Regions from separate parts of the Azospira sp. APE16 genome, predicted to be linked through region 1. Evidence: predicted binding sites of a transcription regulator. Region 1 holds the regulator's gene; the other holds the start of a gene.
What was found. Region 1 encodes FNR, which switches genes on or off when oxygen is low (the NO sensors DNR and NnrR bind a similar motif). Its sites were predicted from a motif close to TTGANCTAGNTCAA; they were not measured.

Region 1 (15,422 bases):
CTGATGGGCGATGACGGCCCCCGGCTGGCCCACGTGGATGTGCCGCTGGTAGGCCACCCCGGCGGCCTTGAGCTTGGCCTCGGCCGCCTCCAGGCGTTCCACGCTGTCCTCCCGGTAGTAGCGCTCCAGGGTTTCGTGGCCCAGGTGGCGCTGCACCCGGCCGTCGGGAATGGGCGGATGCACGTAGAGCAGGTGCACCGTCGGCACTTCCCGGTACCAGGAGAGGCGGGAAATCAGGTGATCCACGGCCCGCAGGGAACAAGCGGAACCATCGACCGCCAGCAGGAAATTCAGCATCGTCTGCTCCTCAGCATTTCTAGATGTTATGGGCCAGGCGCCAGGCACCCAGCAGGCCCCACAGGCCGAAGCCGAGCACGCTCAGCCCGGCGATGCCGCGCACCCAGGGGCGCCGCACGAAATCCTTCAGCCGCGCCGCCAGGAGGCCGGCCAGCAGCAGATTGGGCAGGGTGCCCAAGCCGAAGGCCAGCATTACCGCGCCGCCCCGGGCGGCGCTGCCGCTCACCAGGGCGGTGGTCAGCACACTGTATACCAGACCGCAGGGCAGCCAGCCCCACAGCAAGCCCAGGGGAAAGGCCTGGGTCGGGCTGCGGGCGGGCAGAAAACGTTTGGAAAAGGGCTGCAGACGGCGCCACAGGCCCTGGCCTGCCCGCTCGGTCCACGCCAGGGCCTGGGTGGCACCGAGCAGATAGAGGCCCAGGGCTACCAGCATCAGGTTGGCCAGCACGTAGAGCACCAGGCGCAGGGACCATTGCTCTCCCAGGTGGGCGCCGGCCGCGCCGACGGCCCCCGCCAGGAGGCCGGCCAGGCCATAGCTGGCGATACGCCCCAGGTTGTAGGCCAGATGCAGGGACCAGCGGCTGCCTCCGACCTGCCCCAGGGACAGGGCGCCGACGATGCCGCCGCACATGCCGATGCAGTGGGTGCCGCCGAGAAAGCCGACGAGGAGGACGGAAAGCAGGGTGGGCAGGAAGGAGTCAGCCACGTGGGAGCGCCGTGCGGAAAGTGAAAAAGGCCATGGCCAAAATTATACCGGGCACTGGGGTTTCCCCCAGCGCCCGGCTTTTCCCCCCTGAGGCTTGCCTCAAGTTAAACGCGGTATCCCGTAGCCCGGTCAGATGACCTTGCTGTAACGGGTGCGCTGCCGATCGGCGCGCAGATATTTGTCGAACACCATGGAGATGGCCCGCACCAGGAGACGTCCCGGGGGCAGCACGGTGATCCATTTGTCGTCCACCTTCACCAGCCCGCCCCGCTCCAGTTCCTTCAGGTCCTCCAGTTCGGCGGCGAAGTACTTCTTGAAGTCGATCAGGTGGGCGATTTCGATGGACTCGGTGGAGATTTCGAAATGGCACATCAGGGCCTGGATGATGGAACGGCGCAGCAGGTCGTCGGCGGTCAGCTCGATGCCCCGCAGCACCGGCAGCACGCCGGCGTCCAGGCGGTCGTAGTACTCGTCCAGGGTGCGGTAGTTCTGGCTGTAGGTGGGCCCCACCTTGGCGATGGAGGAAATGCCGAAGGACAGCATGTCGCAGTCCGCATGGGTGGAGTAGCCCTGGAAATTGCGGTGCAGCCGGCCCTGGCGCTGGGCCACGGCCAGCTCGTCGTCCGGCTTGGCGAAGTGGTCCATGCCGATGAAGACGTAGCCGGCATCGGTCAGCTTCTTGATGGCCAGGGAGAGCAGCTGCAGGCGCGTGTCGGCGTTGGGCAGGTCGCTCTCGTTGATGCGCCGCTGGGGCTTGAAGAGGCCCGGCAGGTGGGCATAGTTGTAGATGGAGAGACGCTCCGGGTCCATAGCCAGGACCCGCTCCAGGGTGCGGTTGAAGCCCATCACCGTCTGGTGGGGCAGGCCGTAGATGAGGTCCACGCTGATGGACTTGAAGCCGCTCTTGCGCGCCTGGTCCATCACCGTGAAGGTTTCTTCCTCGGTCTGGATGCGATTGATGGCCTGCTGCACCCGCTCGTCGAAATCCTGGACGCCCAGGCTCATGCGGTTGAAGCCCAGCTCGCCGAGCAGGGCCACGGTGGGCCGGTCCACCTTGCGCGGATCCACTTCGATGGAAATCTCGGCCCCATCCACCAGCTTGAAATGGCGGTGGGTGAGGTCCATCAGCTGGTGCATTTCCTCATGGGAGAGGAAGGTGGGCGTGCCGCCGCCCCAGTGCAGCTGGGAGACTTCCCGATCCCCGTCCAGCAGGTACTCGGCCTGCAGGGCCATCTCCTTGCCCAGGTACTTGATGTACTTGGCGCTGCGGCCGTGATCCTTGGTGATGATCTTGTTACAGGCGCAGTAGTAGCAGATGGTGTTACAGAAGGGGATGTGGAAGTATAATGACAGCGGTCGGCTGATACCGCCGATGTTGCGTTTGCCCAACCACAGCTTCAGGGCCTCGGCATCGAAGGCTTCGACAAAACGGTCAGCCGTCGGATAGGACGTGTAGCGCGGTCCATTGACGTCGAAGCGGCGGATGATCTGGGGATCGAAAACCAGGTTGTTGGCGGTAAATGTCATTGAAAAACAGTCGTTGCAGAACCACACATTAGGTGCGGCTTATTATCGTGGTGCAGGAACTGGGGCACGTTGACCTGGATCAAAGGCTTCCAAAGGGCCTTCCGGCGCAGGTTACCACCATCCGAACGCCCTTGGCCCAGCGAGGAACAGCATGCCGTTGAAGAAGACCAGCGCCCAAGAAATTACCCTGTCGGTCATCAAGACCGCCTGCTCGAACTGTAACCTGCAAGAACTGTGTCTTCCCTACGGTCTCAACGAGACCGAGATGTCCAAGCTGGACGAACTGGTCAGCACCCGCCGCAAGATCAAGCGCGGTGACCACCTGTACCGGGCCGGGGAGGCCTTCGAATCCATCTACGCCATCCGCGCCGGTTTCTTCAAGACCGACGTGCTGCTGGAAGACGGCCGCGACCAGGTCACCGGCTTCCAGATGGCCGGCGAGCTGCTGGGCCTGGACGGCATCAGCACCGAACACCATTCCTGTAACGCGGTGGCCCTGGAAGACAGTGAAGTCTGCATCATCCCCTTCCCCCGCCTGGAAGGCCTGTCCCGGGAGATCGTGGCCCTGCAGCACCACTTCCACAAGGTGATGAGCCGGGAGATCGTGCGCGACCATGGGGTCATGATGCTGCTCGGCACCATGCGGGCAGAAGAACGGCTGGCCGCCTTCCTCCTCAATCTCTCCCAGCGCTTCACCGCCCGCGGCTATTCCCACGCCGAGTTCTACCTGCGCATGACCCGGGAAGAAATCGGCAGCTACCTGGGCCTCAAGCTGGAAACCGTTTCCCGCGCCTTCTCCCGCTTCCAGGAAGAAGGTCTGATCGCCGTGCAGCAGAAGCACATCCGCATCCTGGACATCCCGGGCCTGAAAAAGCTGATGACCCACCAGTCGGCCTGATCCCGGACAAGCGTCAAACAAAAAAGCGGCTCCGCGGAGCCGCTTTTTTTATTGCCCGGATTATTGCCCGGGCTTAGTCCAGGAGTGCCGGCAGTCCTACTGCTCCCCTTCCGGAAACACCGCCCCCCGCCGCGCCGCCATGCTGCGGCCGACGGCGGCCGCCTGCTCGGGGGACAGCAGGCGCCGCCCCAGGGGCAGCAGCTCCCGGGTTTCCAGATCGATGTGTCCCAGATAAAGCTCGGCCAGCCCTTCCACCATGGCCGCCGGCAGGGCCTCGCTGCATTCCCCCGGCTGGGCCGCGACGATGGCCTGCAGGCGGGCCAGCACCTCATCCCGCGCCCGGTCCATGCGCCGGTGATCGGCCAGGATGCGCTCGATGAGGGCCTCCACCTGGGCCGCCACCGCCGCTTCCCGGGCCACCGCCTGGCTCGCCCGCAGGGCGGGAAAGAGGTCATCCTCCTCGTCCGCATGGTGATGGGGAGCGGCCACGGAGAAATAGCGCAGCACGCCCTGGGCCGCCTCCCGGGCAGCCTGGTCAGCGCCGTGCCGGGGCAGGTGCTGCACCAGGCGACGCAGGGTCTCGATCTGGGCCTGGATGCGACCGTGGCAGGCATCCAGCATTTCCAGGGGTTCGTCGAAACTGGGGGCGGCGGCGCCCAACAGGCTGTGGCTCATGCAATTCCTTTCACAGACCGGCGAAGAAGCCGGCGGGATGACGCGTCAGGGCAACGGAAACGATATAGGCGAAACACGACAGGGCCATGACGAAAAAGATGCCCCGCACCGCCTTGCTGCGCCCCCGCTTGAGGGCCACGCTGCCGCAGCCGATGTAGGCCAGCAGGGCCAGCACCTTGGCCGTCAGCCAGCCCTGGACGAAGGGATACTGGCCGGAGAGAAAGGCCAGGGCCAGGGCGCTGCCGAGCAGCAGGGTATCCACCACATGGGGCGCCACCCGCGGCAGGCGCCCCTGCAGTCGAGGCGACTCCTGCAGCATCCAGAATCCGCGCAGGAGGAATCCGAGGCCGGAGAGGACGACGCAGGTGATGTGCAGATGCTTGAGGGCCAGGTACATGGGATGGCTCCGCGATCCGTCAGCCGGGCTGGCCGTCGGGCCGGGGCCGCAGGTACATGGCGCCGTGGCGCCGCACCCACAGGGCGAACACCAGCAGCCAGGCCAGGCTGGCCAGCCACTGCAGGTTGAAGGGGCCGGACAGGGGCAGGAACTCGCCGGCGATGCGCAGCAGGGGCACGCTCTGGAACAGCCAGAACAGGGGCCAGGTGGTCTGATCCCCGGCGTTGATGGGCCGGCCCGAATGCCCCAGGGTGACCCGGGTGACCATGCCCAGCAGCATGGAAACGAAATAGCCGATACTGATGGCGTGCAGGGGCGCCAGGCCGCCGAAGCTGCCGCCCAGCGCCAGGGCCAGTCCCTGGCAGGCATAGAGCACCAGCCCCAGGCCCAGCCAGACGGTGGCGCCATGGATCATGGCCAGCATGGGCACCGCCAGGCTGCGCCGAAGCTGCCACTTCCAGGAGAAATGAATGACCACAGCGGCGGCAACGGCGTCCGGCAGCCACAGGGCTCCGTGCCAGCCGACCAGGGCCAGCAGGGCGTGGCCGAGGAAACAGGCCAGCACCAGCCACAGCAGGGGCATGGGCCGGTAGATGGTGTAGTTCTTCAGCACCGCTGCAGTGAAGAAGGGCAGCATGCGATGGCTGACGATGAAGAACACCGGCAGTAGGCAGCCCCACAGCCCCAGCTCGATGCCGGCCCGCACCCCGTCGCCGGCCATGACCGCCAGGCCCCAGGCATAGGCCCAGAGGGCGACCAGGCCCAGCCCCAGGGCGGCCAGCAACGCGTAGGCGTGGGAACGGTCCGGTGCGAAGCCCCGGGGCTGGGGCCAGGTCACGGCCCGGGCCAGGGCGACCAAGCCCCACAGCCAGCCGAGGGACGCCACCACCAGGCCGGACACGGCCAGGGGCGCCGCCAGCAGGCCGCCCCAGAAGAGCAGCCAGCCGCCGGCCAGCAGAGCGAAGGCCGGCAGGTACTGGCCCCGCGTCAGGGCCGGGGCGCTCACCCACTTGGGCAGGGCCGTCATGAGAAAACCGAAGATGAAGGGCGGGAACAAGCCGAACAGCATCAGGGCCCCATGCAGCCAGATGCCGGGCAGGGCCCAGGCCGGAGCCCCATAGAGGCCGGCATAGCGGCCGCCCAGGTCCACCGCCCAGAACAGCACCGCCAGCAGGCTCTGCAGGGCGCCGAGGGCGAACATGACCCGGTGGGGGGCGCTGAAAAAGGCCTTGAACATGGAATCTCCGAAAAATCAGGCAGCCGTGGCGAGCTGCTCGCCGATATGCCGTAGATGCCGCCGATAGACCTGCAGGCAGCGCCAGAGGTTCACCAGCAGCCACAGGTTGGACAGCAGCAGGGCCAGTCCGGCCGGCCAGGCGAACCAGGCGGGGCGGACCACGGCGGCCAGCAGCAGGACCAGGGAAGCGGCATGGGCCGCCATCTGCCGCGCCATGGCGCTCTCGGCCAGGATGCGCTTCATGTTCGGCGCCAGCACCCGGCCCTGGCCCGCGTTCTGCAGATGCAGCCAGATGAGAAAGGGCACGATTTTGTACAGCATGCCGGTGATCACCGACATGAACCCGCCCACCAGCAGGAGCATGCCCAGCAGCAGGGGCAGCCCGGGCCACAGGCCCAGGGCCGGCCACAGCTGCCCCACCGCCCACAGGGCCGCCCCGCCGACGGCGCAGGCCAGCCCCAGCCGCCAGTAGCGCTGGGTGGCATCGAGCCGGGCCCGCTTGCTGCGCACCAGCAACCACAGGGTCGCCAGGGCAAAGGTGCCGCAACCGGCCGCCACCAGGGCCGCCAGGAGGGGGGCACCGCCCCAGCCGGCCGCCTCGGCGCCGCTCCACAGGGCCAGCAGCAGGAACAGCAGGGGCGCCAGGAGCCGGGTCAGCCAGCCGGGAAAAGCCGGCGTCAGGAGGAACATGGGCACCACCACGTAGGCGACGCCGGACAGCAGCAGCACGCCCCAGCCCACCAGGCCCCAGGCCAGGTGGATGCCGGTGATTTCCAGCAGGGGCCAGGACAGCCCCCAGGCCAGGTTGACCAGCATGGACAGGCCCAGCAGCACCGTCACGCCGAGGCCGGCCACGGCCAGCTTGAGGGCCCACTGGATGGTGCTGCCCATGGGAATCTGGGCCAGGGCCCGGCCGACGGCAACGAGGAAGATGAGGACGCCGCCGCCGAGACACAACAGGGCGCCCTGGAACAGTTCGCTGCGGTAGGTGAGGAAGCCCCCCACCAGGAACAGCAGCCCCAGGGTAAGCAGGCCGTGCACCGCCCGGGCCACGCCCAGGGGCCGGGCCACGCCGGCGCCGGTGGCCACCGGCAGGATCTGCAGCAGGGCGCCGACCATGGTCTGCAACATGAAGCCGGCCGTCAGCAGATGGGTGAAGGCCAGGGCCCCGGCGGTCCAGCGGGAGGCCAGCAGCTCCGGCCCGAGGATCAGCAGGAGCAGGCCGGCGGCCGCCGCGAACAGGGGGGCGCTGAGAAAGAAGCGCAGGGGCGCCGCCAGGGGCGGGGCCTGGTCGAAGGACAGCATGGCTTGCATGGGAAGCGTCCTGGGCGGCGGCGTGACGATCAGCGGCGACGGGCCGGCGCCAGGGACCTCAGGCCGCCACCTTCCAGATGAGAATCTCCACCGTGCCGTCTTCTGCGGTCTGGGAACGGTAGGTATAGCCGTTGTTCACCAGGGTGCGGTACAGGGGATGGGGCTCCCGGTAGAGCAGGAGCAGCATCTTTTCCCCGTCCTTCAGCTCATCCAGGCCCTCCATGGTGCGCACGAAGGGTTCGGGCGGCTCCATCATGCGGGCATCCACCACCAGGGCGGCTTCGTCGCGGGCGCTCATGACTGGGCACTCCCGGTGGTCTTCTGCAGCAGGGGCAGCAGCTCGCCGGCATGCCCGGCCAGATGTTCGTCGCACATGGGATACAAGACGTTTTCTTCCTTCAGGTTGTGCTGCTGCATGAGGATCAGCAGGGTCTCGGCCGCCCCCAGGTAGTCGTCCTGGTCGCCGGCGGCCAGGGCCTGGCGCGCCTCGTCCATGAGACTGCGCATCTGCACATGTTCCAGCCGCATCATCTGGGTGGGCCCCATGCGGATGCCGGTGGCCTGCTCGAAGGCGGGAAAGAGGGTTTCCTCCTCCGCCTGGAAATGGGCCAGGGTGGCCTGGCAGAAATCGGCGAAGAGCCGGGCCGGCAGGGCCGGGTCGGGTTGGGAGAGGGACTGCTCCACGGCCGCGAACAGGTCGTCGCAGCGGCGGTGGTCGCCACTCATGTAGTCTCGGATGGGGGTCATGCCTGCTTCCTCTCTGGGGTTCAGGCGGATTCTGCCCAGCCCGGCAGGAGGACTCCTTGACTGGAATCAAAAGCGCCGGACAGGTGTCCGGCGCCGGGCGAAACAGGAGGGCGGGAGGCCGTTCAGCCGCGCAGGATGCCGACCTGCAGCTCGTCGAACCAGTTGATGAAGCGCTGCACGTCGGCTCCCTGGTAGATGGCGCCGTGCTGGGGGCAGAGCATGTCGATTTCCATCTGGGCCACCCGTTCGCACCAGCGGCGCTTGGCTTCGTTGGAGCCCATCCAGCGGCGGTGGAAGCCTTCGGCGTGCTTGATGTGGCGGTCGAAATCCTCGACGAACAGGCCTGCCTCCTCGGGCGGCAGCAGGGCTGCGCCGACGTCGCCGGAGAAGTACATGCGGGCCTGGCGGTCGTAGAGGTGGAAATTGCCGGAGGAATGCAGGTAGTGGGCCGGCACCGCCGTCAGGGTGAGGCCGTTGAGGCCGATCTCCATACCCTCGTCGGGAATGGGCACGAAGGTGTCGCTGGTGCCGCCGAAATGGGGAATGAAGCTCTCCCAGAGCCAGCTGGTGTAGCAGTGCATCTTGGGATTGAATTCCAGCCACATGGCCAGGGAGGAGATGATGTCCGGGTCCTGGTGGGAAGCGAACAGGCCGACCACTGCGGACGGATCGAACTCGGCCGCCAGGGCGGAGAACACCGCCGGGAAAATCTCGGCGCCGCCCGGGTCCAGGATCAGCCCCTGGACGCCGTTGGCCACCAGGTACTCATTGGTGTCGATGAGGGAGTCGGGACGTTCCGGATCGCGCACGATGGCCACCCACTTGTGGGTGCCGTCCTGAAAGATGGTCTGGGTCTTTTTCATTATCTCCCCCCGAAGAAGCTGGATTTTTTCAGGGTCTCCAGGGAACCGCGGATCTCTTCGACAATGCCGTCGAACTCGCCGGAAACCTGGGCCAGGGCCCCGGCAAAGCTTTGCCCGTAGGCGGCTTCGATCTTGGCCGACTTGGCCAGCACGCCGCCCAGCTCCACCAGCTGGAAAGCATCTTCCAGGGCCAGCTTCAGCTCGCGCCGCAGGCGGGAAAGGGTCTCGCGCCGCACCTGGGCCTCCCGGTCGCGCCGCCGCAGCACCTCTTCCAGGCGGGCGTTGCCGCCGGAAAGCTGGACACCGGCCGCCAGCAGGCGGGAATAGCGGGAATGCTGCAGCAGGCGGGACACTTCCACCACGGAGGCGTGGATCAGCTGGCGCAGGGACTCCATCTGGGTCCGCAGGTCCCGGGAGAAGACTCGCAATTCGTTGGAGAGAACGCCGAAGCCGAGGGCGGCACTGCCGGCCCGCTTGGCCAGGAAGATGGCGTTCAGGGCCATGATGTTGATCTTGAAGGCGACGGCCACCACCGCCTTGATCTGTTCGTTGATGCGCACGATGCGCAGCAGGTCCAGGGACGCCCCGGCAGTTCCTTCCGCGGCACGAATGCCGGAATGGGATGCCGGGTAGGTGTCGGAAACCTGCAGCGCCGTGGAGGTCATGTGAAGACGGGTTTTTCGCCAGTCAGCAGATAATGCATCAATTCTCGCACGGGGCGAATGGCGGAACCAAACGGCAGGCTGGAGGCGCCGCGGAAGAAAAGGCCCTTCTGCACGTCGCCGGTGACGGCGGCAGCCAACTGGTTGTCGATGCAGAACTGGCCATGCTTGGGGTTGCTGTCCCGCAGGCCGCACTGCAGCAGGCAGTCCCAGGCCAGGGTGCATTTGTGCTCCTTGCCGGCGGCGGCAGCCATGAGCTTTTCTTCCCGGTTCAGGTACTTTTCCAGCCAGGGGGTCTTCACTGCCCGGGCCGGCAGGCCGGCACAGCTCATGAAGTCCACCACGTCCTTGTCCTTGGCGCCGGCCAGGACCTTCTTGAATTCGATGTCGGCGTCGCCCTCTTCGGCCACGGCGAAGGCACTGCCCAGCTGCACGGCGGCAGCGCCCATGTCGATCAGCTCCCGCACCCGTTCGTGGCTGTTGATGCCGCCAGCCGGAATCAGGGGAATCTTCTCGGAAGCAATGCCCATTTCCTCGAAGGCTTCCAGCACGCCGGGGATGACCACCTCGAAGTTGAAGCGGGGATCGTTCACATCCTCCTTCTTGGCGGCACCCAGGTGGCCGCCGGCGTAGCGGGGATGTTCGATGACGATGGCGTCGGGGAGGCGGTTCTTGCGCATCCATTTCTTCAGCAGCAGCACGATGCCGCGCACGTCGGAAAGAATGGGCACCAGGGCCACGTCCGGGTAGCCCTCGGTCAATTCGGGCAGATCCAGGGGCAGGCCGGCACCCATGACGATGGCCTCGGCGCCGGACTGACAGGACTGACGCACGTAATCCTGGTACTGGGTCACCGCCCGCATGACGTTCACGGCGATGACGCCGCGGCCCTGGGCGATGTCCTGGGCCATCTTGATTTCCCGGTCGAGGGCGATCAGGTTGGCCTTTTCGATGGCTTCCCGGTTGCGGGAACGGCCGGTCTCGGCCATCAGGTCCGGGTGGTGGCGGCGCAGATCGACGCTGGCGATGGTCCCCACCCCGTTGAGGGAGGCGACGGTACCAGCCAGGCGGTGGGCGGAAATACCGACCCCCATTCCCCCCTGGACGATGGGCACCAGGGTCTTACCTTTGATTTTGAGAGGGGGGAAAGCGGTGGAGCTCATCGAGTCTGGGGCCTAAAAACAAAGCCGCCCACGATATCACAATCCGGGATGCTTGGCTTGATCTGGATTAAGCCTTTTGTCGTAGCTCCCCCGCCGGGCTTTCCCCTTCCCATGCCTGCCTCAGGGTTCCAGCACGTAGGTGCCCGGCGCCGGCGCCAGGGCCGGAAAATCCTTGTGGGGCTTGGGCGGGGCCACCAGGGCGCCACTCTTGGGCACCAGCCACTGCACCCAGTCCTCCCACCAGCTGCCAGGACGCTTCTCGGCCGCCGCTTCCCAACGCTCGATATTCTCGCCCCGCTCCGGCTCGCCCACCCAGTAGCTGCGCTTGGGCGGATTCACCGGCGGATTGACGATACCGAGGATGTGGCCGGAAGTGGACAGCACGAACCGGGTCGGCGCACTGACGTACTTGCGGATGCGATAGCACTGGCGCCAGGGGGCGATATGGTCGTCCTCCGCCGTCACTGCATAGAGAGGCTGGGTGATGCGTTCCAGGTCGATGGCCTCACCGCCGATGGTAAGGGCATCCTTCTTCACCAGATTATTGTTGAGGTACATCTCCCGCAGGTAGTAGGAATGCATGGCGTAAGGCATGCGGGTGCTGTCCACGTTCCAGAACAGCACGTCGAAAGGCGCCAGGGGCTCGCCGTAGAGGTAGCTGTGCACGTAGTAGTGCCAGATCAGGCTGTTGGAACGCAGCATGCGGAAGGAGGACATCATTTCCTTGCCGTCGAGGTAGCCCTTCTTGGCCATGGAATCCTCGATCCACTTGACGCTGGCCGGATCCACGAAGACCTCGATGTCGCCGGGACGGGAGAAATCCGTCAGGGTGGTGAACAGGGTCCAGGAGGACACCGGCACCTTGTCGGCACTGCCGAACTTGCGGTTGGCCCAGGCCATGTAAGCCGTCAGGGTGGTGCCGCCGATGCAGTAGCCCACCGCATTGACCTGAGGCACCTTGCAGATGGTGCGGGCGGCTTCCATGACCTCATGCACGCCCTCAGTCACATAGTCTTCGTAGGTGACCTGGGACATGTCCTCGGTCGGATTTTTCCAGCTGGTGATGAAAACCGTGAAGCCCTTCTCCACCAGATAGCGCACCAGGCTCTTCTTGGCGGTCAGGTCCAGAATGTAGAACTTGTTGATCCAGGGCGTGACGATGACGATGGGCTGTTTGTAGACCTGGGCCGTGGTCGGGGTGTACTGGATCAGTTCCACCAGGCGGTTGCGGAACACCACCTGGCCGGGCGTGGTCGCCAGATCGACGCCGACCTTGAAGGCATCCTCGTCCACCATGCGCACGGTGCCGGACTGGCTGTCCTTGAGATAGTTCTCCATGCCCCGGGCCAGGGACTCTCCCTTGCTCTCGACGAACTTGCGCAGGGCCACCGGGTTGGTCCAGAAGAAATTGGTGGGCGCCACGGCATTGAGCCACTTGCGCAGCCAGAAGGCGGCGCGGCGGCGCTCCTTGTCCGACAGTCCGGGGGTCTCGAAGTACATGTCCTCCAGCCGGTGGGTCATGGCCAGATACCACTCCTTCATGATGTCCCAGGTCGGGGACTGCTCCCATACCGGATCTGAAAAACGGCTGTCATCCTCGTGGGGGCGCACCACATCCTCGGAAGGCAGGCCCAGGGCCCGGCGCATGACGTGGGCCTGGAGGGCCAGCAGGTCGCCGGAAAGACCCGTCATGACGCGGCTCAGCTCCTGGGGATGCATCAGCCAGGCGGCCTGGGCATTGAGCATGGAGGTGGTGATGCCAAAAGGATCGACCTGCTTCTCCAGTTTCTCCCCCATGTCTTCCAGGGGACTGGCTCCCGAGAGGTTGATGCTCTTGTGGTGCTTGGAGGAGGAAGCTGAATTGGGGTTGGCCGCCATGGTTTTCTGCCTTTTTAGGACTGACGCTGGAAGAGGAATTTTATATCAAACTATGACAGGGTCGTTGCAACGGGCTACGGCCACATTGGCCCAGCCGTAGCGCTGTTCGATGGCATCGCGCAGGGCCTGGGCGGCCTCCGGCTCGCCATGGACGACCCGCACCAGGCCCGGCGCCCGGGAAAAGTGCCCGACCCAGTCCAGCAGCGCCTGCTGGTCCGCATGGGCGGAGAGGCCGCCGATGGTATGCACGTCCGCCCGCACCGGCACGATCTGGCCGAACAGGCGCACGGTCCGGGCCCCATCCACCAATCGACGCCCCAGGGTGCCAGCCGCCTGGAAGCCGGTAATCAGCACCGTGCTCTCGGGACGGGGCAGGTTGTAGGCCAGGTGGTGCTTGATGCGTCCCGCATCGCACATGCCGCTGGCGGAGATGATCACGGCGCCTTCCCGGATGTCGTTGAGGGCCATGGACTCTTCCACGTCGGCGGTGAAATGCACCCGCACCGCCTGGGGATTGGCTTCCTGCCAGGCCATCAGGTCCCGGGTTTCGTCGTCCCACAGATGGCGGTACTTGAGGGTGATGCGGGTGGCCGCATCGGCCATGGGGGAATCCACGTAAATCTTCAGGTGGGGCAGCCGCCCCTGCCGCACCAGACCGCCAAGGACATAGAGGATTTCCTGGGTCCGCCCCACGGCGAAGGCGGGGATGATGATGTTGCCGCGCTTCTCGCCGAACGTGTGCTCAAAGGCCCGGATCAACTCCGCCTCGGTATCCTCCAGGGGCCGGTGCACCCGGTTGCCGTAGGTCGATTCGATGCAGAGCAGGTCGGCCTCGGCGATGAACTCGGGGTCCCGCAGCACGGGGCGCCCCGGCTGCCCCAGGTCGCCCGAGAACACCAGCTTGCGCGGACCGTCGGCCGTGTCGATCTGCACCTCCAGAATGGCCGACCCCAAAATGTGACCCGCATCCCGGAAACGCACGCTGACACCGGATGCCGGATGCAGGGGGGTGTCGTAATCGACGGCACGCAGCAGCTTCAGGCACTCCTGGGCCTGGGTCACCGTATAGAGCGGCGGCTGCAGACCGCGCCCGCCGCGGCCGGAGCGGTGGCTGCGACGCAACTGCCACTCCGACTCCTTCTCCTGGATATGGGCCGAATCGAGCAGCAGCACCTGCAGCAGGTCGGTCGTGGCGGCGGTGGCGTAGATGGGGCCGCGATAGCCCAGCATGGCCAGGCGCGGCAGCAGTCCGGAATGGTCGATATGGGCGTGGGTCAGCAGGACGAAGTCCAGATGGCGCACGTCAAAAGCCAGCGCGCGCTGGTTCTTGCCGTAGGCATCGCCGCCCCCCTGGAACATGCCGCAATCCACCAGGAAGCGCAGCCCTTCCATTTCCACCAGGGTGCACGACCCGGTGACCTCACCGGCCGCACCATGCATGCTGACCTGAATCTTGCCCTGCAGCGACATCGATACACTCCTTGCGTTTATGCCATTCTCGCCCCAAGAGTGGCTAGGGTTTTGACTTCCGTCAAAACTGACTTAGGATGGGGCCTAGAGATTTTTTCCCATAGAGGAGCCCCTCACATGTTCAAGCACATCCTACTCCCTACCGACGGTTCCGAACTCTCCCGCGAGACGGCCAAGAAGGCGGTCTCCTTCGCCAAGGAATGCGGCGCCCGCATTACCGCCTTCTACGCCAAGCCCGAGTATCCCGTCACCTACTACGGTGAAGGTGCTCTGATCGATCCGACCACGCCGGAGAAATTTGCCGAACTGGCCGACAACCAGGCCAACGAATTCCTGGGTCAGGTGGAGCAACTCTGCCAGGCCAATGCCGTACCCTGCACCACGGTCGCCGTCACCAGCGACATTCCCTATGAGGCCATCATCGAGACGGCCGAAAAGTCCGCCTGCGACCTCATCTTCATGGCTTCCCATGGCCGCAAGGGCATCACCGGCCTGTTACTGGGCAGCGAGACCAACAAGGTCCTGACCCACTCCAAGGTGCCGGTGCTGGTGTATCGCTGATCCCGGATCAGTTGCCGCAAATGAAAAAGGCCTGGAAATTCCAGGCCTTTTGCTTTGACGGAGACCGGATTACTTCTGACCGGGCTTCTCGTTCATTTTCTTGCTGAAATAGACGCCGAAGTAGGCGCCCATCACCACCACAAAGCCGATGGTGAAGAGACTCAGCAGACCGATATCAGTGGAAAACAATTCCTTCCAAGCCATGGTGTTACCTCCCGTTATTAACGATTAGAAGAAGAAACCGGTGCGGTCACTTTCATAGACAGCGACTCTTGCTTTTCCATTGCCCACTCGGCGGACAGACGCCAGTTGCCGGATTCGTCCTCAAGACGCACCAGCCAGCGATTGCCGACGATGGGATTATTTAATTTGCCACTATAGGCGCCCTGACCATCGGATGCCAGGGTAATTTCCTGATCGAATCCGGCCTTGGCCGGGTGAGCCAGTTTCAGGCGCACTTTCTCCGGCAGGGCCGCACCCTGGGTGCTCGTGAGCAGGACGCGGAAGCTGCCGTTGTTACCGGCGAAGACTTCCGCCTGGAGCCCCAATTCCTCGGCCCTGCGATCCCGCTGAATGACCTGGTTCACCTCCAGGCCCTGCTTGTAGTAATCGTCCGCCACCAGGCCATCGTTGCTCTTGATGGCAAGCCAGACGGTGACGATGCCTGCCAGGATGACAGCAACAGGGCCGGCAGCCAGGATCCAGGGCCAGGGCTCGCGGTACCAGGGTTGTGCAGCAGTTCTCATAGGGGCTCGCTTGAAAAATCAGGGAAGCATGAAACTGGCCTTTTCACTGACGCGCACCTTGTCGTGATTCTGGGCCTGGATTTCAAAGAAAATATGGTTGGCACCCTTGGTACCGGACTCGGGCGGCACACGCACGGACACCAGGACCGACTCGGTGGTGGCGGCAGGCACCTCGACGATGCGCTCACCGATGATCTCGGCCCCCGGCAGCCCGCTGACGCTGAGGGCATAGCGCCGCGGCGCTTCTTCGGTGTTCATGATGCGCAGAGTGTAGATGTTCT
Region 2 (15,422 bases), 1.7 Mb from region 1:
CTTGTCGGTCCAGGCCGCGTCCCCGTCGTCCGAGGTGGGGCTGAAGTTCGGTCCCATCGTTGGGACCTGGTCTTTCCGTTTGCCCAATGGCTGCACGGAGCGACACACCTACCGTGCGAACGGCTTTCTCTCCGGCACCAGCGGCGAGGAGTATGTGGAGGAACGCTACGAGCTGTCGGCGGTGCCGGACGTCAATGGGTTTTACACCCTGACCGGGCACAACCTGAAGGACAGCGGCGGCCCCGACTGTTCAGGCTCCAGCGAGGATTTTTCCGGCAGGGACTGGACCGTCTTCGTGCGCTTCTCGGCGGATTACGCCAAGTACGTTGCCTGCGTCGAACCCCGGCCGGATCGGTGCTGGGGCTCCTATCTCAAGGAAGCACCGTGACCGGCCCGGCGATCGCCGGTCCCGTCTGGCCATGAAGGCGGCCACTTCCGGCAGCGCCCGGCGGCGCACCGGGCTGGTGTTCGTCGCCCTGGTCGGCCTCTACGGCCTGTTGCTGTTGCCGGGGCTGTTCTTCCCCGCCTACCTGGATTCGCCCCTGGGGCTGCTGGCGGCGATTCCCTATCTTTCCATCTACCTGTTCCACGCCCTGGGCCTCCCCGGGCTGCTGCAGCACGACGGCGCCTGCGGCTGGGGCTGGTGTGCGCCGAGCCTGGCGGGCTGGGTCTTCCTGCTGCTGCTGTGGGGCGGCCTGGTCTGGCTGGCCGCCCGGGGGGTTTGCTCCTTGCTGCCGCCTAGAGACTGAGGGCCACGGCGCCGGCGCAGAAGACCACTACGGCCAGCAGCAGGACCTGGGTCAGTTTGTGGTGGATTTCCAGTTCCCGCAGGGTCATTTCGATTTCGGTTCCGTTCATGATTTTTCTCCGTAAAGGTCGATGGTGACGGACGCTCCCACTTTGCTTTCAGCAAAGGCCGTGCCCGATGCGCGGTCAGGCTCCAAGGCTTGCTGTCTGGCCTCCGGGATCGAGGCAGGACGCGGGTTTCCGGGCGGCGGGATGGTTGGCCGGCGCGTTCCCCCGGGGGCGCTTGCCATGCACCACGGTGGCGCCTTGTTTGCTAGCCATGCACTGCCGCCGGGCGTCAGTCCCGGCGTTCCCGTCGTCTGTCCCGCGCTGCAGCGGTCCCCCATTTTTGGCACACTGCCGTTTCCTTTTGATGAACGTCCGCCCATGCTCCGCCAGCAAGCCCTCGCCGCCCTGATGCTCGATACCGTGCCCGCCAAGGTGGCGGCGGTGTTGGCCCTCGATTCGGCAGGGCCGGTGGCGCCGGGCCAGCGGCTTGTGCCAACCGCGCCCCTGCCGGGGCGGCCACCGCGGCCCGCGCTGGTGCCGCCGGCCGAAGTGCCGCGCCGTTCCCTGCACACGGCGGAGGGACGGGCCGCCCTGCTGCATGCCATCGCCCATATCGAGTTCAACGCCATCGACCTGGCTCTGGACATCGTCTGGCGCTTCCCCGACCTGCCCGAGGATTTTTACCGGGACTGGCTGCGCATCGCCCGGGAGGAGGCCCAGCACTTCACCCTGGTGGACGACCACCTGCGCACCCTGGGCTACGCCTACGGCGACTTTGCGGCCCACCGGGGCCTGTGGGACATGGCGGAGAAGACGGCGGACGACGTGCTGGCCCGCCTGGCCCTGGTGCCCCGGGCCATGGAAGCCCGGGGGCTGGATGTGAACCGGGGCATCCGCGACAAGCTGGTGCAGGCCGGGGAGGTCGCCGCCGGCCCGATCCTGGATGTCATCCTGCGGGACGAGATCGGCCATGTGGCGGCGGGCAACCGCTGGTATCGCCACGTCTGCCGCGAGCGGGGCCTGGAGCCCCTGGCGGCGGAGGCGGAGCTGGCGGCCCGTTACGGCGCTCCCAAGGTGCGGGGGCCCTTCAACCTGGAGGCGCGGCGGGCGGCGGGCTTCGATGCGGCGGAACTGGCGGCCCTGGTCGCGCGCTGATCTGGCCTTGCTGAAGGCCGGGCCGGCCTGCCGCAGGCGATGGCCTGGAAGCCAGAAACGGCGGCCATCTCCGCCATGCCATGCCGGGGATGGCCGTCCTTCCTGCCTCCTGGCGGCATGCCTCGCCGCTGCCCTTGCCACTTCCTGCACCGGCTCCGCCCTGCCTTAGAATCCGGGAGTGGGTCCGGCGCGCGTCTGCCCCGATCGGCCCCGCCGGGTCCACGCCAGAAAACCAGAAGAGGAGACTTCCCCATGCAGCAGCATTCCCGTTTCTACATCGGCGGCCAGTGGGTCGCCCCCGACGGCAACGCCTTCATCGACGTGGAGAATCCGGCCACCGAGACGGTCATCGCCCGGGTGCCGGAAGGCACGGCCACCGACGCCGACCGGGCAGCCCGGGCCGCGGCGGCCGCCTTTCCCGCCTGGGCCGCCCTCTCCGGGGCGGAGCGGGGCGCCTTCCTGCAGAAGATCGCCGATGGCCTCAAGGCCCGCCAGGATGAGCTGGGCCGCCTCATCGCCAGCGAGGTGGGCATGCCGGTGAAACTGGCCACCCGGGTCCAGGCCGGCAATCCCATCTTCACCTTCGCCGCCTGCGCCCGCATCGCCGCCGAGGGTTTCGCCGAGGAGCGCATCGGTCAGTCCCTGGTGCTGAAGGTTCCCACCGGTCCGGTGGCCTGCATCACGCCCTGGAACTTCCCCCTGCACCAGATCGCCGCCAAGGTCGGCGCCGCCCTGGCCGCCGGCTGCACGGTGGTCTTGAAGCCCTCGGAAGTGGCGCCCCTCAACGCCTTTCTCCTGGCCGAGGTGATCGAGGCGGCGGGGCTGCCTGCCGGCGTCTTCAACCTGGTCACCGGCTACGGCCCGGTGGTGGGCGAGGCCCTGGCCGCCCATCCGGCCCTGGCGGCCGTCTCCTTCACCGGCAGCACCGCCGCCGGCAAACGGGTGGCGGCGGTGGCGGCGGCCACGGTGAAGCGGGTGTCCCTGGAGCTGGGCGGCAAGTCCGCCTCCGTGGTGCTGCCGGATGCGGATCTGGCGGCGGCGGTGAAAGGCACGGTGGCCGGCTGCTTCCTCAATTCCGGCCAGGCCTGCTCAGCCCTGACCCGGCTGCTGGTGCCGCAAGAGCGCTATGCCGAGGCTGCCGCCCTGGCGGTGCAGGCCGCGGCGGCCTACACCCTGGGCGATCCCCTGGCGGAGGGTAGCCGTCTCGGTCCCCTGGTTTCCGGCCAGCAGCGGCAGCGGGTGCGGGCCATGATCGACCAGGCCGTGGCCGAAGGCGCCGAGCTGCTGTGCGGCGGCAGCGCCGCGCCGGAAGGCCTGCCCACCGGCTACTACGTGCGGCCCACGGTGTTCGGCCGGGTGCGGCCCGATGCCGCCCTGGCCCGGGAGGAGGTGTTCGGCCCGGTGCTGGCCATCCTCACCTATCAGGACGAGGCGGAGGCCGAGGCCATCGCCAACGGCACCGACTACGGCCTGGCGGCTGCCGTGTGGTCCGCTGACGAGGCCTGGGCCCTGGCCTTCGCCCGCCGCCTGCGGGCCGGCCAGGTGGATATCAACGGCGCCTTCTTCAACCTGCTGGCGCCCTTCGGCGGCTTCAAGCAGTCCGGCTACGGCCGGGAGCTGGGGCGCCACGGGGTGGAGGACTTCCTGGAAACCCAGTCCATCCAGCTGCCCCAGCGGTAATAGGGCCTCTGTCGACGCGGCCGGCCAGGCGCGGGGCAGGTGCCCCGGCCCTGGCCGCCTCCGGCCTCAATACCAGTACTTGGGATAGCTGCCCCGCTGCCGGGCGTTGTTGACTGCCAGGGCGCAGGCGACGATGACCAGGGCACCCAGCAGTACCGGGCTGAAGAGAAAGCCCAGGGCCGGCTTGGTCGCCAGGACCAGCAGCGGATTGGCGCCAGCGGGGGCGTGCACCGTGCGCGTCCATTGCATCAGGCCCAGGGCCAGTCCCACTGCCAGGGCCGAGGCCAGCCAGCCGTCCCCCAGGGTATGCAGCACCGCCAGGCCGACGGCGGTGGCCAGAAGATGGCCGCCGACGATGTTGCGCGGCTGGGCCAGGGGGCTGTCGGGCAGGCCGAAGGCCAGCACGCAGGTGGCGCCGAAGGGCGCCATGAGCCAGGGAGTGCCGCTCCACAGGCTGAGTCCGGCGATGCTGCCGATGGCCACGGCGGCACCGAGCATGGAAATGGCGATATAGGCCAGGGGTGGCGCGGGCGGCGCCTTGGCGGCGGACAACGGGAGCATGGGCATTCCTCGGGAATTGATGTAGACAGGTCTGTATATTGCGCAAGACAGATCCGTCTGTCAATGTGGCGTCATTCCGTTTTTCAGCCGCCGCCTTCTGGAACCTCCCATGACCGACACACTGCTGGCCCCGCCCGACGATCCCAACCCGGAAGGGGCCCGGGCCCGCATCCTGGAAACCGCTTCCCGGCTCTTCTACCAGCACGGCCTGCGGGGCGTCGGCATCGACCGCATCATTGCCGAGTCCGGCGTGGCGAAGATGAGCTTCTACCGTCACTTCCCGGCCAAGGACGACCTCATCCGGGCTTACCTGGAAGGGCGCCACCGGCGCTGGCTGGCCGGCTTCCAGGCCCGTCTGGCGGCCCGGCCGCCGGAACTGGCCGCCGTTGTCGACATCCTGCTGGCCTGGGCGGCGGAGCCGGACTACCGGGGCTGCGCCTTCATCAACGCGGTGGCGGAAGTGGGGGAGGGCATCGCCGGCGTCGCCGCCATTGCCCGGGCCCACAAGGATGACCTGCAGCGCCTCCTGGCCGAGTGGCTGGCCCCCCGCCTGGGCGAGCGGGCCACCATGGCGGCCCGCTGCGCCATGGTGGTGGTGGAAGGGCTGATCGTGCGCAGCCAGATGGGCGAAGGCGAACTGCTGGTCGAAGACGGGCGCTGGCTGTTGCAGCGTGTTGAAGCGGAGTTTGGCGCCGAATAGTCCGTATATCGACGTAAGTGTTTGGCCGACTACCCCCGGCCGGGGGTTGGGCTAGACTGGCGCCATCATCTTTGTGCCCCATGTTGGTGCAGCTATCATGCCGTCAGCTTTTTTTGCCGCCATTTTCTTCCGGGGCGCCCGCCGTGGCGAGGCCCGGATGGCGGCTGCGCGGCAGCTGGCGGCGCAGTCCGGGTGGGGCGGCCGGCGTTTCCCGGCCTGTCTCCCGCCGGCCCGGTAGCGCTGCCGAGACGGTCGCTGCCGGGCGTGTTGCCGGTTTCACCCTGTACCCCATTCCCCAATTTTTACTGTTTGTTGCCGCGCCGACCCTCGAGTCGGACGGCCTGTCGTGAGGAGCTGCCATGCCCCAATCCCAAACCGCCCAGATTTTCCCCGCCCCGGGAGCCCTGATCATTTCCGCCCTGGACCAGGAGCGCCTGGTGGGGCTGATCGAACGCCTCTACCTGCGGGACCAGAGCATCCACGTTTCTGCCGGCACTGTGCTGCGCCGTCTGCGGGCCGCCAACCCGGTGCCGCCGGAAGCCATCCCGCCCAACCTGGTGACCATGAATTCCACCGTGGTGCTGAGCGATGCCGACAGCGGCCGCCGCCGGGAAGTGACCCTGGTCTATCCGGAAGACCACGATCCGGACGAAGGCTGCTGGTCGGTGCTGTGCCCCCTCGGTTCGGCCATTTTCGGCCTGCGCGTCGGCGATCCGGTGCGCCTGGAGATGGAAGGCTGGAGCGAAGGCCGCTGGATCATTGCCGACCTGCCCTTCCAGCCGGAAGCCCGGGGCTGGCTGACCATGTGAGGCCTGCGGCCCAGTCGTAGAAAAGGCGCCCGCGGGCGCCTTTTTTCATGCCGCCTGCACGGGCGGCGTCAGTTCCCGGACCTCCACCGCCCCCTGGGCGATGGCCTTGTTGATCAGGCGGTAGGTCTCCTGGTCGAAGGCGGCGGGGCGGCTGCCCTGCTGCTGCAGGATTTCCCACACCTGCTCTTCCCGCTGGGCGGTGCCCAGGTAGGCCCAATGGTCCACCACGTGCAGGTCGGTGGTGGAACTGAAGTCGTCCTTTTCCACCAGGCCGATGGGGCCGGCGTAGGGCCACTCCTTAATCTTGAGCTTGGCCAGGGCCGCCATCAGGCGGGCGCTGTGCTGGCTGAGGCTCTCCTTGCCGCAGCAGGCGCCCTTGCAGTTGTGCATCTGGTGGCCGAAACAGGGCTTGCCCGGGCGCTGCTTCTCCAGGCCCAGGAGGACGTGGCACAGGTGGTGGGCGTCGCCGATCTTCTTCAGGCTGTTGCGGGCTTCCTTGGCCGAGTTGAAGAGGCCGTAGAGGTCCGGGCTGCGGCCGAAGTCCAGTTCGTCGGCCAGCACCAGACGGGGACGGAAGTCGCCGGGCGCCTCCTGCACCAGCTGCCAGGCGCACAGCTCGCCGCCCTTCTTCTGGTGCCGGTTGAGGCTGGGGCGGTGGGCCTGCAGCAGCTTGGCCTCCAGCAGCATGGCGCCCAGTTCGCCGGCGGTCTCCCGCCATTCCACCCGGTATACCTGGGCGGCCATGGCCGTATCCCGGGCGTCCTTCTGGTCGCCGGAGAAGTGGGAGAAGACCCGCTGCCGCAGGTTGCTGCTCTTGCCGATGTAGAGGGGCTCGCCGTCCGCCTCCTGGCCGTACAGCAGATAGACGCCGGGCAGTTCCGGCAGGTCGTCCAGGGCTTCCGGCGGCAGGTGGGGTGGCAGCTTGGGGCGCTGGGTCAGGGTCTCCACGGCGGCCCAGATGGGTTCGGGGGCGTACTTGCCGTGCAGGCGGTCCCAGAACTGGTGGATCAGGCGGGCGTCGGAGAGGGCCCGGTGCCGGTGCTCGTCGTAGAGGCCGTGGCGTTCCACCAGGGCGTCCAGGCTGTGGCGGTGGTGCTGGGGCTCCAGCTTGCGCGACAGTTTGACGGTGCACAGCACGGTGGCGTGGAACTTGAGGCCCAGGCGGCGGAACTCGTTTTTGAGGAAGCCGTAGTCGAAGCGGGCGTTGTGGGCCACGAAAAGGCGTCCCTTGAGGCGCCCCAGCACCTCTTCGGCCAGGTCGGCGAAGGGCGGCGCGTCGGCCACCATCTCGTCGCTGATGTTGGTCAGGCCCTGGATGAAGGGCGGGATGGGGATACCCGGATTGACCAGGCTGCTCCACTGGGTCACGCCCGTGGCCGAGACCTCGACGATGCCGATTTCGGTGATGCGATCCCGTACCGGGTTGGCGCCGGTGGTCTCCAGGTCCACGAACACCAAAGGTTCGCGGAAAGGGGCTGGGGCGGGGGGAGAGACGAAGGGCTGGTCGGCCATGCAGGGCACCGGGGCTGAGCGGGGGGTGAAGTCTAGCCCTCTCGCCCGGGGGCGACAATACGTGCCGCCGCTGCGCCACCACCCGTTACAAGCCGTTACCCCGGGGCGGCGAAGGCCCCATGTTAGAATGGCCCTCACTTTTCCAACGCAACTGCCTCAAACCACTATGGATTTGATTTCCCGCATCAGCCAGCAATTCCAGGACAGCGCCCAGACCAAGCTGGACGCCGTCGAACTGCTGGCCGCCCCCATCGCCGAAGCGGTGGAAACCATGGTCAATTGCCTGGTGAACGACGGCAAGATCCTGGCCTGCGGCAACGGCGGTTCCGCCGCCGACGCCCAGCACTTCGCGGCCGAGCTGGTGGGGCGTTTCGAGGCCGAGCGCCAGGAACTGGCGGCCATCGCCCTGACCACGGACAGCTCCATTCTTACCGCCATCGCCAACGATTACGCCTACAACGTCATCTTCGCCAAGCAGGTGCGGGCCCTGGGCCGCTCCGGCGACGTGCTGCTGGCCATCTCCACCTCCGGCAATTCGGGCAACGTCATGGAAGCCATCCAGGCTGCCCACGATGCCGACATGCGGGTGGTGGCCCTGACCGGCAAGGGCGGCGGCAAGATCGGCGAAATGCTGCGGGAGGGCGATGTGCACCTGTGCGTGCCGGCCGACCGTACCGCCCGCATTCAGGAAGTCCATCTCCTGTCCATCCACTGCATCTGCGACGGCATCGACTGTCTCTTGCTGGGAGTTGAAGAATGATGAAGTCCCTGAAATCCCGTATCGCCCTGCCCCTGCTGCTGGCGGCCCTGGTGCCGACCCTGCAGGGTTGTTTCCCCGTGGTTGCCGGCGGCGTCACCGCCGGCGTGCTGATGGCCACCGACCGCCGTTCTTCCGGTACCTATGTGGAAGACGAGGGCATCGAGGTGAAGGCTGCCAGCCGTCTCTCCGACCAGCTGAAGGACAAGCTCCACGTCAATGTCACCAGCTACAATCGCAAGGTGCTGCTGACGGGCGAAGCGGTCAGCGAGGAGGCCAAGGCCCAGGCCGAGCAGATCGTCGCCGCCGTGCCCAATGTGGCCGGCGTCACCAACGACCTGCAGGTGGCGGGCATCAGTTCCCTGTCCGCCCGCAGCAACGATGCCTACATCACTTCCAAGGTGAAGGCCCGCTTCATCGACGCCCAGCGCTTCTCCGCCAACCACGTCAAGGTGGTGACGGAAGCCAGCGTGGTGTACCTGCTGGGCATGGTCACCGAGCGCGAGGCCAAGGCCGCCATCGAGGTGGCGCGCACCACTGCCGGCGTGCGCAAGGTGGTGAATGTGCTGGAGATCATCAGCGATGCCCAGGCCAAGGATCTGGACCTGCGCCAGCAGCAGGATCCCAAGCAGAGCACCTCACCCCGCGCCGGCGGCTGAGCCATGTCCTACATCCTGGCCCTGTTCCTGCCCTTCCTGGCGGTCATGCTGAAGGGCCGCGTCATGGTGGGCATCGTTCTCCTGGTGTTGCAGGTGACCCTGATCGGCTGGCTGCCGGCCACCATCGTCGCCTTCTTCATCATCCACCAGGAGAACACGAAGCAGGCCATCCGCGATGCCATGGGGCGGCCGGACTAGCGCCTGGCGGAGCATCGCCATTGAAAAAAGGGGCCATCGGCCCCTTTTTTGTTTGCTGCCTTTTGCCGCTATTTCCCGGCGGGCTCGTCTCAGTGCCGGGCGAAGACCCGGGTCTGGCCGTCGTTGCTCACCAGCAGGGTGTCGTAGGGTTGGGGACGGGCCGTTTCCATGCCCGGGGCTCCCTGGGGCATGCCCGGCACCGCCAGGCCCACGGCCTTGGGCTTTTCCTTGAGCAGGCGCTGGACGTCGGCGGCGGGCACATGGCCCTCGATGACGTAGTTGCCGATGCGGGCGGTGTGGCAGGAACCCAGGCTGTCCGGCATGCCCAGCTGCTTGCGGGCGGCGGGTACGTCGTCCACGTTGTGGCTGCGCACGGAGAACCCGGCGGCCTGCATGTGTTCCACCCACTGGCCGCAACAGCCGCAGTAGGGGCTCTTGTAAACATCCACCGCGGGCAGGGGCTGGGCGGCGTGGGCCAGTTGGGCGCCCAGGGCCAGCAGGGCGGCGGCGAGGAGGGGAGTCTTGGTCATGGCTTTCCTTCGGCAGGTCGGTGGCACATTGTCGCCGGACTAAGTTCGCCCGGCTTTGTCCTGGATCAGGATTGGGGAATTGGGCACCCCGGGCGCGAACCCGGGGCGGCTCCGGCTTCTCACATGGCAAGCAGGGCGTCGGCCGGCACCCCGACCCGCACGTTGCCCCAGTGGCGGCCGCCGACGTAGATGGGCATGGCGATGTCGCACAGCACTTCGCCGGTATCCCGCTGGTAGGTCTGCAGCAGCATGGGTTCCGTGTTGGCGGCGGAGCGCAGTTCCGAGGGGCGCTCGAACTTGCGGCAGACCCGGTTGCCCACCAGGTCGGTCTCGTAATCGCCGGTGAGGGGCTTGGAGTACTTCAGGTTATGGGCCGAGAGGTAACTGTCGCTGGTCATGCCCACGGCGAAGGCGCAGCCCGGGATGTCCTTGAGACAGCTTTCCAGCAGGCCCTGGCAGGTCTGGGCATAGGTGTCGCCCCAGCTGACCTTGTATTTCTGCGGGTTGGTGTCGGGAATGGGCTGGTAGCTGCGGTCGAAGATGTTGATGCCCCGCTTGGCCATGGCTTCCAGTTCGGCCTGCAGGTCGTCGCGGAAGCGGCGGGTGCGGTCCACCGCCTGGTCGAAGGCGCCGGCGCCGATCTTGAAGCGGGACACCAGCTCCTGCACTGCTTCTGTGGCCTGGGCCAGCTCCAGGGTGCGTTGTTCCGATTCCTCCATGTGCTGGGCGACGCTGCCGGAGAGGCGGTGGATGCCGTCCACATTCTCATGCACCTGCTCGTTGGTGGCGGACAGTTCCTCCATGGCGGCGGCGATCTGCAGCAGCTTTTCGCTGGTGCCTTCGAAATCCCCCACCATGCGCTGGAACTGCTCGGCGGAGCGGCTCACCACCTCCCGGGTCTGCAGCACGTCGGCGTTGATCTCGTCGTTTTCGCTACGGGTGTTTTCCACCAGGGTGATGACACCGTTGATGTTGCCGGCGATTTCGGCGGTGGCCTTGTTCACCCGCTCCGCCAGCTTGCGCACCTCGTCGGCCACCACGGCGAAGCCGCGGCCCGCCTCGCCGGCCCGGGCCGCCTCGATGGCGGCGTTCAAGGCCAGCAGATTGGTCTGGTCGGCCACGTCCCGGATCAGGGCGGCGATCTGCTTGACGCTCTCGGAGCGGTGGGAAAGGTCGTCCACCGTCTGGTTGAAACGGGTCACCTTGTCGCTGACGGCGTTGATCTTGCCGGCGATGTCCTGCATCTCGCCCAGGGATTGCCGGGCGATGTCCAGGTTGCCGTGGGTCGAGTCGGAAATGGCGTGGGTGCTGCCGGAAACGTCCTGGATGGCCCGGGTGCTTTCGCTGCTGGCGGTGAACACGGTCTCCGTCAGGCGTACCTGTTCCCGGGCGCTCTTTACCGTGTCCTCGACCCGGGCCTTCACCAGCACCGCCTCCCGGGCGATGCTGACGGACATCTTGCGCACTTCGCCGATGATCTGCCGCATCTTTTCGGCAAAGCGGTTGTAACCGGCGGAAAGCTCCCGCAATTCGTCCTGGGTGATGAGGGGCAGGTCCCGGGAGAAATCCCCTTCGCCCCGGGCGATCTCGTTGAAGATGCCGGTGATGACCTTCACCGGCCGCACGATGAGGTGGCGCAGGTAGAGGATCTGGCCGATGTTCATGGCCAGGGCCAGCAGGGTCAGCCCGCCCATGATGTAGAGGCCGCTATCCAGGCTGGCGCCGATGCGGGCGAGCAGTTCGGGGCTGGCATTGCCGCTATGCAGCAATTGCTGGATGGTGTTTTGCTGGTAGAAATAGACGCCCAGATAACCCAGGTCTACGCAGAAAAGCAGCAGAAAACTGGACAGTTTCTTCGAAAGTGAATTGAAGAAGGTTTTTTCTATATTTTCGTACAACTGCCAGAACGCACTCTTTTGCTGCGGTGCATTATTCATTCCGGGTCTCCTGTGCCAACTATTTCACGTTTTTCGCGGTGGGACCAATGGTAATACGCAAATCCGGTTGCCGAAACTAGGGGGGTTACCGGGTAATGCGATGCATTTTCAAAGCGACTGCAATGCATGCCTTTTTCATGGCCAGAAGTCATTGTTTTCAGGCATCTATCCCCTCCGTGTCGTTGACTTGTGTCAAGACGCCACCGTATGGAGCCTGTTAACATCCCCCGCTTTATCAACACCTGAAACAAAGCAGGGGGAGACAACATGGCCGCTATTGCGCCCGTGCCGGCCCAGAGCCGGTTGCTCATGTCCGGCAACGAAGCCGTTGCCCGCGCCGTCTGGGAGGCCGGCGTCAAGGTTGCCGCGGCCTATCCGGGCACGCCGGCGACGGAAATGCTGGAAGTCATTTCGACCTATCCGGACCTCTACGCAGAGTGGTCGGTGAATGAAAAAGTTTCCCTGGAAGTGGCGGTGGGCGCGGCCTACGCCGGTTCCCGCTCCTTCTGCTGCATGAAGCACGTGGGCATGAACGTGGCCTCCGACGCCCTCATGACCCTGACCCTGACCGGCGTCGCCGGCGGCCTGGTGATCGCCGTGGCCGACGACGTGGGCCTCTCCTCCTCCCAGAACGAGCAGGATTCCCGCTACTGGGGCCGCTTCGCCCACCTGCCGGTGCTGGAGCCCGCCGATTCCCAGGAAGCCTACGAGATGACCAAGCTCGGCTACGAGCTGTCCGAGCGCTTCCAGGTGCCGGTGATCCTGCGCCTCACCACCCGCATCTGCCACGTCAAGGCCCTGGTCACCGTGGGCGAACGTCAGGAGCATGTGGGTGCCGGTTTCAAGAAGGAGCCGGCCCGCTGGGTGATGACCCCCTCCGGCGCCGCCCGCCGCCTGCCCCTGATGTTCGAGCGGGAAGCCGCTCTCAAGGCCGAGGCCGAGGTTTCTCCCTTGAACGTGATCGAGGCCGGCAGCGACCGCCGCCTCGGCTTCATCACCTCTGGCCCCGCCTACATGCACGTCAAGGAAGCCTTCCCCGAGGCACCGGTGCTCAAGCTCGGCTTCTCCTGCCCGGCACCCATCGACAAGTGCCGCGAACTGGCGGCCCTGTGCGACGAAGTGGTGGTGGTGGAAGAGGTGGAGCCCCTGCTGGAAACCGAGCTGAAGGCCCAGGGCATCGCCCTGCACGGCAAGGACATCCTGCCCCGCATCGGCGAGCTGGCGCCGCCTGTGCTCAAGGCCGCCATCGCCAAGCTGCGCGGCGAACCGGTGCCGGCCGTCACCGCGGTGGCGCCGATGCAGGTGTTCCCGCGGCCGCCCACCATGTGCGTGGCCTGCCCCCACCTGGGCGTCTATTACACCCTGTCCCAGGTGCGCAACATCACCATCGCCGGCGACATCGGCTGCTATACCCTGGGGGCCGGCCACCCCTGGAACGCCCTGGATACGTGCATTTCCATGGGGGCATCCATGGGAGTGGCGCTGGGCCTGGACAAGGGCCGGGGCGAGTCGGACAAGGACAAGCGGATTCTGGCAGTGATCGGCGATTCCACCTTCCTGCACATGGGTATGCAGGGCCTGCTGGATATCGTCTACAACCAGGGCAACGTCACCGTGCTGCTGCTGGACAACCGGGCCGTGGGCATGACCGGCGGCCAGAACAACCCGGGCAACGGCCTGGACATTCACGGCAACGAAGCGCCGCGGGTGGATTTCGTCAAGCTGGTGCAGGCCCTGGGCGTGAAGCCGGAGCGGGTGCACAAGGTGAACCCCTACGAGCTGCCGGTGCTGTTCAAGGCCATCCGCGAGGAGGTCAAGGTAGCCGAGCCTTCCGTCATCATCACCGACCAGCCCTGCGTGCTGACCGAGGCCTACCACAAGCTCAAGCCCTTCACGGTGATGGACGACAAGTGCACCGGCTGCGGCAACTGCGTCGAAGTGGGCTGCCCGGCGATCCACGTCACCCGGCGGGAAAAGGCCATCAAGCCCAACGGCCGGGAAGTGGACCTCAACTTCGTGCGCATCGAGACTGCTGCCTGTACCGGCTGCGGCCTCTGCGTCCAGCCCTGCGCCCCCGATGCCATCGTCCATGCGGAGACGGTGGTGCCCATCAACATCCTCAAGAAGCACTGAGAGCGCGCCATGAGCATTGCAACGACCAATATTCTTGTTGTCGGCATCGGCGGCCAGGGGGTCATGACGGCCACGGAAATCCTGGCCGAGGCAGCCATCGCCCTGGGCCACGACGTGAAGAAGACCGAAGTGGCCGGCATGGCCCAGCGCGGCGGCGTGGTCTCTTCCCATCTGCGTTTCGGCCCCAAGGTACTGTCGCCCCAGATCACCCCGGGCACCGCCCATGTGCTGCTGGGTTTCGAGGCGGCCGAGGCCATGCGCTGGCGCCACATGCTGGTACCCGAGGGTATCGCCCTGATGAACACCGCCCAGCTGACCCCGCCGGTGGTGGACCTGGGGCTCTACGACTACCCCGCGGATCCTGTCGGTTCCATGAAGGATTCCGGCTGCCGCGTGGTGGCCTTCGACGCCATGGCCATCGCCAAGGATCTGGGGGACATCCGCCTTGGCAACACGGTGATGCTGGGGGCGGTGGCCGACCATCTGCCCTTCTCCGCCGACATCCTGCTTAACTGCATCCTGCAGCGCTTCGCCCGCAAGGGCGAGAAGGTGGTGGAGCAGAACCGCAAGGCCTTTGCCGCCGGTCGGGCCGCGGTGGCCGCCACCGCCGAAGCGGCTCTGGCCTGAGCCTCGGGCAGGCCGCGATCCGGGGGAGGGTCCATTCTCCCCGGGGTTCTGATAAAATTGCGGCAATTCAAAGGGAAAGGCATTCGCCTTTCCCCTTTTCTTTTTTGTTGGCAGAGAAATCCATGACGGCACAAATTCTCGACGGCAACGCGCTGGCCCAGGAGCTGCGCGAAAGCTTCCAGTCCCGCGTCGCAGCCCTGACGGCCAAGGGCCACCGCCCCGGCCTGGTGGTCATTCTGGTGGGCGAAGACCCCGCTTCCCAGGTGTACGTGCGCAACAAGGTCAATGCCTGCGAGAAGGTGGGCCTGTATTCCGAGAAGATCACCTACGACAAGGATGTGAATCCCCAGGTGGTGCTGGACAAGATTGCCGAACTGAACGCCGATCCCAAGGTGCACGGCATCCTGGTGCAACTGCCCCTGCCCAAGCACTTCGACGAAGAAGCCGTGCTCGAGGCCATTTCCGCCGAGAAGGATGTGGACGGCTTCCACGCCGAGAACGTGGGCGCCCTGGCCCAGGGCAATCCCCGCTTCATTCCCTGCACTCCCTACGGCGTCATGAAGATGTTCGAAAAGGGCGGCGTGGACCTGACCGGCAAGGAAGCCGTGGTGGTGGGCCGCTCCAACATCGTCGGCAAGCCCATGGGCCTGCTGCTGACCAATGCGGGCGCCACCGTCACCATCTGCCATTCCAAGACCAAGGATTTGCTGTTCCACACCTCCCGCGCCGACATCGTGGTGGCCGCCGTGGGCCGTCCGCGCATGATCACCGGCGACATGATCAAGCCCGGCGCCGTGGTCATCGACGTGGGCATCAACCGTCTGCCTGACGGCAAGCTGTGCGGCGACGTGGATTTCGATTCCTGTAAGGAAGTGGCTTCCCTCATCACTCCGGTGCCCGGCGGCGTCGGCCCCATGACCATCACCATGCTCCTGGCCAACACCATCGAGGCCGCCGAGCGAAAGGCAGCGCAATGAACCAGCCCAAGCACCCCGTGATCGGCATCGTCATGGGTTCCGATTCCGACTGGCCCGTGATGCAGGCGGCCGCCGTCATGCTCAAGGAATTCGGCGTGCCCTTCGAGGCCCGCGTCGTTTCCGCCCACCGCACGCCGGACCTGCTCTTCGACTACGCCGCCGTGGCTGCCGAGCGGGGCCTCAAGGCCATCATCGCCGGTGCCGGCGGTGCCGCCCACCTGCCGGGCATGCTGGCCTCCAAGACCATCGTGCCGGTGCTGGGCGTGCCCGTGCCCTCCAAGCACCTTTCCGGCCAGGATTCCCTCTATTCCATCGTGCAGATGCCCAAGGGCATTCCCGTCGCCACCTTCGCCATCGGCGAAGCCGGTGCCGCCAACGCCGCCCTCTTCGCC

Region 2: the regulator FNR is predicted to act here: its motif matches at 11,476-11,489, upstream of ACLSSQ_RS04115 (thiamine pyrophosphate-dependent enzyme).

What each region holds. Positions count from the first base shown of each region.
Region 1 covers NZ_CP179682.1:2,920,214-2,935,635, forward strand. Annotated here, with positions in the region: gene ACLSSQ_RS13925 (universal stress protein) at 1-297, opposite strand, end outside; gene ACLSSQ_RS13930 (sulfite exporter TauE/SafE family protein) at 317-1,003, opposite strand; gene hemN (oxygen-independent coproporphyrinogen III oxidase) at 1,133-2,530, opposite strand; gene fnr (fumarate/nitrate reduction transcriptional regulator Fnr) at 2,682-3,428, shown strand; gene ACLSSQ_RS13945 (hemerythrin domain-containing protein) at 3,525-4,103, opposite strand; gene ACLSSQ_RS13950 (SirB2 family protein) at 4,114-4,500, opposite strand; gene ACLSSQ_RS13955 (NnrS family protein) at 4,520-5,737, opposite strand; gene ACLSSQ_RS13960 (hypothetical protein) at 5,753-7,051, opposite strand; gene ACLSSQ_RS13965 (DUF2249 domain-containing protein) at 7,110-7,349, opposite strand; gene ACLSSQ_RS13970 (hemerythrin domain-containing protein) at 7,346-7,798, opposite strand; gene ACLSSQ_RS13975 (MBL fold metallo-hydrolase) at 7,921-8,661, opposite strand; gene ACLSSQ_RS13980 (chemotaxis protein) at 8,661-9,326, opposite strand; gene ACLSSQ_RS13985 (NAD(P)H-dependent flavin oxidoreductase) at 9,323-10,486, opposite strand; gene ACLSSQ_RS13990 (PHA/PHB synthase family protein) at 10,607-12,364, opposite strand; gene ACLSSQ_RS13995 (MBL fold metallo-hydrolase RNA specificity domain-containing protein) at 12,410-13,834, opposite strand; gene ACLSSQ_RS14000 (universal stress protein) at 13,952-14,395, shown strand; gene ACLSSQ_RS14005 (DUF3149 domain-containing protein) at 14,465-14,599, opposite strand; gene ACLSSQ_RS14010 (FixH family protein) at 14,617-15,141, opposite strand; gene ccoG (cytochrome c oxidase accessory protein CcoG) at 15,160-15,422, opposite strand, start outside.
Region 2 covers NZ_CP179682.1:804,646-820,067, forward strand. Annotated here, with positions in the region: gene ACLSSQ_RS04050 (hypothetical protein) at 1-388, shown strand, start outside; gene ACLSSQ_RS04055 (hypothetical protein) at 420-749, shown strand; gene ACLSSQ_RS04060 (ferritin-like domain-containing protein) at 1,174-1,950, shown strand; gene ACLSSQ_RS04065 (aldehyde dehydrogenase family protein) at 2,203-3,630, shown strand; gene ACLSSQ_RS04070 (HPP family protein) at 3,697-4,191, opposite strand; gene ACLSSQ_RS04075 (TetR/AcrR family transcriptional regulator) at 4,301-4,891, shown strand; gene ACLSSQ_RS04080 (GreA/GreB family elongation factor) at 5,251-5,700, shown strand; gene ACLSSQ_RS04085 (exonuclease domain-containing protein) at 5,746-7,212, opposite strand; gene ACLSSQ_RS04090 (phosphoheptose isomerase) at 7,379-7,972, shown strand; gene ACLSSQ_RS04095 (BON domain-containing protein) at 7,969-8,628, shown strand; gene ACLSSQ_RS04100 (YqaE/Pmp3 family membrane protein) at 8,632-8,826, shown strand; gene ACLSSQ_RS04105 (DUF411 domain-containing protein) at 8,916-9,356, opposite strand; gene ACLSSQ_RS04110 (methyl-accepting chemotaxis protein) at 9,476-11,293, opposite strand; gene ACLSSQ_RS04115 (thiamine pyrophosphate-dependent enzyme) at 11,561-13,426, shown strand; gene ACLSSQ_RS04120 (indolepyruvate oxidoreductase subunit beta) at 13,436-14,053, shown strand; gene folD (bifunctional methylenetetrahydrofolate dehydrogenase/methenyltetrahydrofolate cyclohydrolase FolD) at 14,176-15,030, shown strand; gene purE (5-(carboxyamino)imidazole ribonucleotide mutase) at 15,027-15,422, shown strand, end outside.